DNA from 3 places in the Priestia sp. 40 genome. Region 3 is predicted to be linked to each of the others. Evidence: predicted binding sites of a transcription regulator. Region 3 holds the regulator's gene; each other region holds the start of a gene.
What was found. The regulator Rex, encoded in region 3, represses fermentation and respiration genes when NADH is low (regulators of the CRP and FNR family bind a similar motif). The targets are predictions, from matches to a motif close to TTGTGAAATATTTCACAA.

Region 1: the regulator Rex is predicted to act here: its motif matches at 1,929-1,946, upstream of ACO1DI_RS14785 (ubiquinol oxidase subunit II).
Region 2: the regulator Rex is predicted to act here: its motif matches at 1,937-1,954, upstream of ACO1DI_RS10850 (cytochrome ubiquinol oxidase subunit I).

The regions. Positions count from the first base shown of each region.
Region 1 covers NZ_JBMPZA010000014.1:145,370-148,654, reverse strand. The annotation lists gene qoxB (cytochrome aa3 quinol oxidase subunit I) at 1-800, opposite strand, end outside; gene ACO1DI_RS14785 (ubiquinol oxidase subunit II) at 802-1,740, opposite strand; gene ACO1DI_RS14780 (TetR/AcrR family transcriptional regulator) at 2,167-3,060, opposite strand; gene ACO1DI_RS14775 (cytochrome P450 family protein) at 3,273-3,285, shown strand, end outside.
Region 2 covers NZ_JBMPZA010000005.1:1,880,634-1,883,918, forward strand. The annotation lists gene cydB (cytochrome d ubiquinol oxidase subunit II) at 1-431, opposite strand, end outside; gene ACO1DI_RS10850 (cytochrome ubiquinol oxidase subunit I) at 418-1,824, opposite strand; gene ACO1DI_RS10855 (threonine/serine exporter family protein) at 2,125-2,580, opposite strand; gene ACO1DI_RS10860 (threonine/serine exporter family protein) at 2,595-3,285, opposite strand, start outside.
Region 3 covers NZ_JBMPZA010000023.1:12,646-15,930, forward strand. The annotation lists gene tatC (twin-arginine translocase subunit TatC) at 1-625, opposite strand, end outside; gene tatA (twin-arginine translocase TatA/TatE family subunit) at 641-826, opposite strand; gene ACO1DI_RS23360 (redox-sensing transcriptional repressor Rex) at 880-1,518, opposite strand; gene ACO1DI_RS23365 (ABC-F family ATP-binding cassette domain-containing protein) at 1,977-3,285, shown strand, end outside.

The DNA.
Region 1 (3,285 bases), on a different contig from region 3:
GTCATGGTAAATAAGTGTCCGTCAAAGAAGCGGTCAATAAACAATAAAGCAAGCGTTACGGTTAATACAGGAAACGCGAAAATGATAATAATACAGCTTGCTAGAACAGACCATGTAAATAGCGGCATATGCATAAGTTTCATACCGGGCGCACGCATTTTTAAAATGGTCATAATGAAATTAATTCCAGAAGCCAAGCTGCCAATACCTGATATTTGAATGCCCCAAATATAAAAATCTTGACCTGGTCCAGGACTGAACTGCATGCCAGAAAGCGGCGGATAACTTAGCCACCCTGCATCTGGCGAGCCTCCGATTACAAACGACAAATTGAAAAGCATGGCGCCAAAGAAAAATAGCCAAAAGCTTACCGCGTTTAAAAAAGGATAGGCGACATCTCTTGCTCCAATTTGAAGCGGCACAACGATATTAAAGAAAGCAAACATAAGCGGCATTGCCATAAATAGAATCATAATGGTTCCGTGCGTAGTGAAAATTTCATTGTAATGATTAGAATCTAGAAAATGCCACTGGGGAAATGCTAGCTGCATACGCATTAATAATGCATCTACTCCGCCTCGAAACAGCATTAACAATGAAGAAAGCATATACATGATTCCAATTTTTTTATGATCCACCGTTGTGAGCCACTCACGCCATAGCCACTTCCACTTTTTAAGATACGTAAGAACAAAAATAATACCGGCTAGCGTTAACAAAATGGCGACATCTGCTCCGTAAATCATCGGCTCCCCTGTCACAAAAAAATGAGATGAAAAATCTTTTAATTTGTCTAACAACTTAGTTTCCTCCTTCCTGGTGCTCGTGCTGTGTATGTGCTTGTTCATCAGAAGCCACATTCATGGTCTTCATATCTTCATTTTTCATATGGTGATGCTGACTATAATATTGACCACCATTTTTAATGACAATTTCTTGGAACAAACCTTTAGGAATGGTAGAATACGATTTCTCCAAAGAAAGACCTTGTTTGGCAAGACTGTTATAATCAGCTTTTGTCAAAGCCGGTGCTGTTTCTTTTACTTGTTTTACCCACTGATTAAATTCTTTTGTCGATGTAGACTTAACTTTAAAGTTCATATGGGCGAACCCTTCACCCGTAAAATTAGCCCCTGAACCAAAATATTCTCCCTTGTGATCAGCTTGCAGCCAAAGCCCCATGGCCATTCCCGGCATGGTATATAATTGTCCTCCCAGCTGGGGTACCCAAAAAGAATTCATAGGTGCATCTGACGTTAGCACGAATTGAACAGGCACATTCTTTGGAATTTCTACATAGTTGACTGTCGCAATATCTTGATCCGGATATTGAAATAGCCATTTCCAGTCAAGGGATGTTACTTCAATTGTTAGCGGCTTTACATCTTTTTTCGGCGGATCTACTAATTCATAAGTTGTCTTGGCCGTAGCGAAACCTAAAATGCCGATAATAATAATGGGGATGCCCCACCAAATAAATTCAAGACGCTTGCTATCGTCCCAGTCTGGTCGATACGGAGCCTTGTTTCCAGGCTTATCACGGTAGCGTAAAACGATATACACAAGCAGACCTAAAACAGGAATAACAACAATTGTGCATAAAATTATGGAAAAAATAATTAACTGGTATTCTTTTTGAGCCACCGCCCCCTGCGGATTTAAAATCAAATAACGACTATCACAACCTGCTAGAAAAATTGTAATGAATACGAAGAGAATGATTAACTTGCCAATATGCATTGATTTTTGCTTTCTCACCTAAGCTCAGGCTCCCTTCCTTTAAATCTCTGTACATAATAATGGTATATAAACGTTCATATTAGAGATGCATCCCAACGGATCAAAGAGCTAAAAACCTCCTAACATATTGAAGTTTGTCATGACATATTGCTTACTTCTAAAAAATTATCATGTTGTATGTTTAAAAGGTGTGATATTTATCACACTTGAAGCGATTTTTATCTATTTTAAATGGCTTTACCATAATTTCGTCACATATTTGGTTAAATGTGGTGTGAAATGCCTTGCTCCTGGCGGGTAGATTCTTATAAAAGCAAAAAGCTCTTCCAGTTATTATTAACTGGAAGAGCTTTTTATAAGTAATAGTAGAAGTGGCGAGCTTCAAATCCTTATGAGTTTGTTTACTTGATCTGCTGAAATATCCAATCAATCATTTTTTGTTAAGAGAGTTACGACTTCCTTATATTCCTCTAACTCTTTGGTCTGTGCGAGAGTATTGATTTTCTCTAGCGATAAAAGAGAGCTCTGAATGATAAATGTGCGAGGCTCCGTATCATTTTGCAGTAATTCATCAGATATAAACGTAACAAATTCCAGACTCTTCTTTTGTTCCTCTTCGTTTGTTATTTTATTTTCAATCACCCGTTTTAACTTCGCGGTTACGCGCGTAAGCTCAGTCGAAAAATGACTTTCTGTTTTTTCATTAAATACCGCAGAGTAAACGGAAGGATTAAATAACTGTTCTTTTTGTTCTGCTACTTCGATTACGATTTCCTCTATACGCTTCATACAATAACGGACAATTTGTTCAATAGGCAATGGATAGTTCAGCGCTTTGTTCATTTTAAACATATTGTTAAGCATTCCTTCTAGCAGCACAGCTCCATCGAATAAATAAGGAGAAGTCTTAGACGGGAAAATCTGCTGAAAACGTTCATATATCCAGTTGAATGTTGCAGCTTTTAATTCCTCTACATATTGAAATGTTTTAACTTCATTTAAAACGAGTGTACTTTCAATCATTTCAGGAATTTTGTTTTGCTCTGCAAAGTTCAGCATAAAAATTATCTGTTCTTCAAATACCTTCTGATTATCTCCTTTATATTTAATGGCTACTTTTTCTCTTTGTAGAATAAGTGATTCTTGCAAAGACGAAAGTAATGAGAGAAGCAGTTCGCTTTTAGATGAAAAATATTTATAAAATGTTCCTTTTGAAATACCGCTTCTTTCTAATATATCTTGTACCGAAGTGTCTACGTATCCTTTTTCCATAAAAAGCTGGTGTGTGTGCCCTAAAATATCGAGCTGTTTTTGATTCATTGCTGCTACTCCTCTGTTTCTAATTTACTTTTTATTTAGTATAACTTATCTGCCTTTTCCTACGTGAACTTTATCCTTTTTCCTTGATAAATAAATAAAAATAATTATATACTATTAGTACACTTTTATACTATGTGTATAAAAATGTACTAATAGTATACTCGTAAAAAAGCTATATCCGGCTACAACTATATGGAGAAAGGAATGTTTTTGTGAAAAACCTAG
Region 2 (3,285 bases), on a different contig from region 3:
ACAGGCAGTCCTTTCATTAGCGCTGAAAATAAGATGCCGAAAATGAGCGGTGGAAAAAGACTTCCAAAGAAGATAACCCAATCCCACGCATTTTTCCACGCTTGTTTTTCAACTTTTCCTCGAAATTCAAATGCTACGCCGCGGCCAATAAGCGAAAGCAACAGAAGAACAAAAAGAACATATGACCCGCTTAATAGCGTTGCATACCAGTTTGGAAAAGCGGCAAACATAGCACCGATTGCTGAAATTAACCAAACTTCATTTGCATCCCAAAAAGGACCGATTGTATTAATAAAAGCTCGTCGCTCTAAGTCGTTTCGTCCTAAAAAACGAGACACCATTCCAATCCCAAAATCAAAACCTTCTAAAAAGATAAAACCAACAAACAGAATGGATACTAGTAAATACCAGAATTCATTAAGAGAAAACATTGTATCCCTCCTTTGTAAACGGATCAGTTGATGTTACTTTTGTATGTGCTTCGTGATCGTGATCTGGACCTTTTTTAATTTCTTTAACGAACAAGAACACCATAATCACAGCTAAAATTAAATAAAAGAACGAAAACGAGATAATAGAAAACAGTAATTCACCTGCTGTTACACCAGGAGACACGGCGTCTTCGGTTTTCATATAGCCAAATACAACCCAAGGCTGACGGCCAATCTCTGTCATAATCCAACCTGCTGAGCTTCCCAGGAACGGAAAGGCAATGGCAATCGTCATAATACGTAAAAATAGTTTGCTTTCTTGAAGTTTTTTACGAGAAAGCAAGTACGTACCCCAAATGCCTAGTGCACATAATACGCCACCTAGACCAGCCATAATGCGGAAACTCCAAAACGTTGTTCGAACGGGTGGAATATAATTTCCTTCTCCATATTTCGCCGTATACTGCTGCTGAAGCTCGTTCATTCCAGGAACGGAGCCTGAAAACTTCCCGTATGATAAGAAGCTTAATAAATAAGGTATTTTGATTTCACTCGTATTTTTCTTTTCATCAGGGTGAATATTTGCTGTTACTGTCCAAGCACCTGGACTTCCGCTGTTTTCCCATAACCCTTCACTTGCGGCCATTTTCATCGGCTGTGTTTTAACTAAGTATCCAGCCTGTTCATGCCCAGATAGCGCAATTCCTACACCTGAAACTAACCCTACAAGGATAGCAACTTGAAATGATTTTTTGGCAAAAGCCACATGTTTTTTCTTCAAGAGCATAACAGCACTGACACCCGTAATAAAAAAGGCGCCTGTTGCAAACGAACCTAAAATTGTATGAGGGAATTCAACCCACAGCTGACCGTTTGTTAACAATTTAAAGAAGTCAGTCATTTCTAAACGGCCATTATTTAGCTCCATTCCGACCGGATGCTGCATAAAAGAATTAGCCGTTAAAATAAAGAACGCTGAGAAGATAGTACCTAGACTAACAAGCCAAATACATAGACAGTGCAGCCATTTAGGCAAACGATCCCACCCGAAAATCCACAGCCCGAGGAACGTGGACTCCATAAAAAACGCTAGCAGTGCTTCAATAGCAAGCGGCGCACCGAATACATCTCCTACAAACCTTGAGTACTCTGACCAGTTCATGCCAAACTGAAATTCTTGTAAAATACCTGTTACGACTCCGACAGCAAAGTTAATCAGGAATAAGTGCCCCCAAAACTTTGCCATCTTTTTATACTGTTCATCTTTTTTTACTACGTACATCGTTTCCATGATCGCTACTAAAAAGACAAGGCCGATAGACAGCGGTACAAAGATAAAATGAAACAGCGTCGTTGATGCAAATTGAATACGTGATAGTATGACTGTATCCATCTTCTTTCTCCTTTCATATATAAGAACATTCATCATTTCCATAGATACTTTGCTCATTTCTGAGCATCTTTTACTTATATTGTGAAACATTGAGCATAACAATTCGAGAAATATGCTCAACATTTCACAAACATATGTAATGTCTCTCTTTCTATTTACATAGTATAGTCTATTTTTTTAGCTGTGCACGTACATTTTTTGAACGTTTTTAGACTAAAACGTGACTTTCTTGTGACGAAAAAGGGAAGGAACTCTTTATTTTTTCATAAAAAAAGCACGCTCTGATTTGAGCTTGCTTCTCTACGGTCGATATTTTGCTTTCGCATTTAATTTAGATTGACGAATGATTTGGTTAATGACTTCAGAAAATACAATACCAATGGCAATTGAACCCGAAATCATAAAGGCTTTTGCTGCAAGACTAATCGCTTCATTATAATTATTTTCTACAAAGTTACGCATGGCATCGTATGCTGTTCCCCCTGGAACGAGCGGAATAATACCTGCTACGGTGAAAATAATGATCGGCGTACGATAAATTTTTGCGTAAATTTGACTAATAATAGCAATAAAGAAGGCCGATGCTACAGTGCTTGGAATTTCATCTACACCATAGAACGTTAGCAAATAGTAAATGAGCCAGCCAATCATTCCGACAAAGCCACTTTTTAATAATGATTCACGTGGAACATTAAAAATGATCCCAAACGCTGCTGAAGCAATAAAACTTGTAATTATCTGCTCTACGATATGCATATGATGCCTCCCTTCTATAGAAGCGTAAATACAATGGCAATACCTGCACCAATAGCGAATGCCGTCAGAAACGCTTCTGCTCCTTTTGATAATCCAGACAGTAAATGTCCCGCCATTAAATCTCGCACTGCATTGGTAATGGATAAGCCAGGAACGAGAGGCATAACGGATCCAATAATAATTTTATCAATTTGCGTGCCCAGTCCTGAAGCGACTAAAAGAGCTGATAAAAGTCCAATAACTAACGAAGCGGTAAACTCAGCAAAAAAGCGAATCGGAATAAGACGGTGGAAATACACCACGGTTAAAAATCCGAGACCTCCTGAAAACATCGCTGGAATAAAGTCCGTCCATAAACCTTGAAACATGATTAAAAAGCATCCGCTAGAAATGGATGCAGCTGCAAGTTGAACCCATAGTGGAAAAGCTACGTTCGTTGCTTCAATTTCTTGTAGCATTTCATACGCTTCCTCCAAGGAGATGTTTCCTTGACTGATGGTTCTTGAGACGCTATTTACCATAGTTACTTTTTTTAAATCTGTCGTTCGTTCGGAAATACGAATTAGCTTCGTTTTCGTCGGTTCTTTCGTTTCAAGTGAAAACATGATCCCTGTTGGCGTCACATAGCTGTGGGATTTTTTTATACCGTAAGACGCTGCAATCCGCATCATTGTGTCTTCTACTCGATACGTTTCTGCTCCGCTT
Region 3 (3,285 bases):
ATTCCGGTGGTGTAATAAGTGCGGCAATAACTAGCAGTACGAAATAGGCATACTTTCGAATTTGAGATAAAAACATAGGCGTTATAATTCCTAATCGCGTCAAAAACATGACGACGACAGGAAGCTGAAACAACAGGCCAAAAGGCAGTGTGAGCTGCATTAAAAAAGAAAAGTATTCATTGATGCCAATCACTTGGTTTACATTCAGCTCATCGGAAACGCGCGTCATAAAATCAACGACAAATGGAAACAACACAAAATAAGAAAAAGAGACACCGCCGATAAAGAGAAAAATGGAAACAGGAATATATCCAAGCGTTACCTTACGCTCTTTTTCATATAAACCAGGACTAATAAATGCCCAAAGTTGATACAGTGCAACAGGAGCTGCAAGTACACAGCCGATAATAACAGCAAACTGCATATAAATCTTAACTGGGTCTGTTAGCCTAAATGCATTCATCGTTAAATTTTTTGCCTCATCAGCATGCTGTAAATAGACAATAACCTTATCCGCTATAAAAAAGCCGGCAACTGTGGCAATGACAAAGAAAAATAAAACAATTAAAATGCGTTTTCGCAGTTCTCCTATATGATCATATATTGACATTTCTTGTTCGGTCATACTATGATCACCCTTTTACTCTTTGTCATCTACTTGACGCTGTTTATCTTTTTCACGATCATCTGATGCCCCGCTAGCGGCATGCTTAAACTCTCTAAGCGTTTGCCCGACTGATCTTCCTAGCTCCGGTAACCGTTTCGGTCCAAAAATAAGCAGTGCTACAATCGCAATAATAATCCAACTGCCTGCTCCAATCCCCATATTCCCACTCTCCTTATTAATTTAGACTTAAGGAAATCGTAACACAGTCCACCTTATTCAACAGGATAATTTTTCAAAAAATAGACAAGCGACTGTAACTCTACAGCAAGATCAATATGATGCAGTCGAATCTCATCGGGTACGTTTAAGCGTGCAGGAGTGAAGTTTAGAATCCCTTTAATTCCGCAATTCACTAAACGATCGGTAATTTGCTGAGCAACAGTGGCAGGAACGGTTAAAATCGCTACTGAGATGTCATCACTCATATAATCTTCCAATTGGTCAAGGTGATAAACCGGCACGTCGCCCACTTTTGTACCGACTTTATCTTCTATCACATCAAAAGCGCACTCAATTTTGGTGTTATTATTTTTAATAAAATTATAATTTAAAAAGGCCGTTCCTAGATTCCCTACGCCAATCAGTGCTACTTTCGTTACTTCATCTTGGTCTAACGTTTTACGGAAAAATGTAAGTAAATAATTCACATTGTAGCCGTATCCCTTTTTTCCTAATGCTCCAAAGTAAGAAAAGTCCCGACGAATAGTAGCAGAATCCACTTTCACTGCCTCGCTTAACTCCGCTGACGACACACGCTGTTTACCAGAAGCATGCAAGTTTTTCAAAAAACGATAATAAAGCGGCAATCGTTTAGCCGTTGCTTGTGGTATTTTTAATTGTTCAGTGTTCACGTTGTACCCCCTCAGTTCATGTATGTCATTACTAACATTTTCAAGTCATATTGCATTACCTTTCACAAAGCATCAACCGCTTTGAGGTAGCGCTTCCAATTCTCTCTCTTTTCTCTTGTTTTATATATACTCCGCTTCACACCCCGACGGCTTTTGTCTATCCAGCACTACTTAAAGTCGGTAGCTAGAACGAAGTAATTAGCCCTTCAAAGGATTCGTTTGTTAGTCATGACGGGTTTTCTACATCCATCATATATAAGTTCAGAGATGCACTTATCTCTTATTTTAACATAGTATCCTGTATAAAATGTGCAGGTAAAATCATTTTATTTCATGAATCAAAACATTCGCTTCATCATTTGTCCTTGTCCCTCTACAAATTACAAACGCTTGTAGGAAGAACTTGTAGTTGAAAATATGTTAAAATACACTATGGATATACTACTAGAGGTGAAAAAATGATTATTCTACAATTGAACGGTATTACAAAATACTATGGGGCAGAACCCATTTTATCGAATATAAAGTTAGAAGTACAATCAAAAGACCGCATTGCCCTAGTGGGACGAAACGGTGCTGGTAAATCAACTTTATTAAAAATTATTGCTGAGCAGCTTTCTTATGACAGCGGAGAGATTATCAAACCTAAAGGTGTTTCCATTGATTATATGGGACAAGATACAGTTCTTGAGTCAACACTCTCCATATGGGAAGAAATGATGACTGTCTTTGCTCCGTTAAAGAAGATGGAAAAAGAATTACGTACGCTTGAAACGAAGATGGGCGATCCAGATATTTTTAATGATTCAGTTCAATACGAAAAACTAACCAAAGAGTACGATCAGCTTCAAGTAACGTTCAAAGATTTAGGCGGCTATCAATATGAAGCGGATACACGATCTATTCTTCACGGTTTCCGTTTTTCAAACTTTGACTATAGCACCCCTATTTCCTCCTTGAGCGGTGGGCAAAAAACGCGCCTGGCTCTTGCAAAACTGCTTTTAACAAAGCCAGACTTGCTTATTCTCGATGAGCCTACCAACCACTTAGATATTGAAACTTTAGCATGGCTTGAACAGTTTCTGCAAGGGTATGAAGGAGCTATTTTAATTGTTTCACACGATCGTTACTTCCTTGATAAAGTCGTAAATCAAGTGTATGAAGTCACACAAAAAACAACGGTGAAGTACACGGGTAACTACTCTAAATACCTTGTACAAAAAGCAGAGCGCTATGAAAAAGAGTTGCGTCAGTACGAAAAGCAGCAAGATGAAGTCGCAAAACTGAATGATTTTATTCAGCGAAACATCGCCCGCGCATCGACTACAAAACGTGCGCAAAGCAGACGTAAACAGCTCGATCGAATGGAGTTAATAAACCGACCTAATGAAGGTGAAAAATCAGCTAGTTTTTCGTTTGAAATTGAGCGTCAAAGCGGAAATGAAGTCTTAAATCTCGAAAACGTGTCTATCGGATATGATGAAAACAAATATGTCGTGCAAGAGGCAAACCTTCGAATTAAAAAAGGTGAAAGCCTTGCGTTGGTTGGCCCTAATGGAGTTGGGAAATCAACTTTATTAAAAGGTATTGTGGATAAGCTAAGCTTCAAGACTGGAACCATTTCTTTTGGCTCAAACGTAATGGTTGGTTATTACGACCAAGAGCAAGCCAATTTAACGTCTAATAAAACCGTTTTAAATGAGCTTTGGGATGACTACCCATCCAAACCTGAAAAAGAAATTCGTACAGCGCTTGGAAATTTTCTCT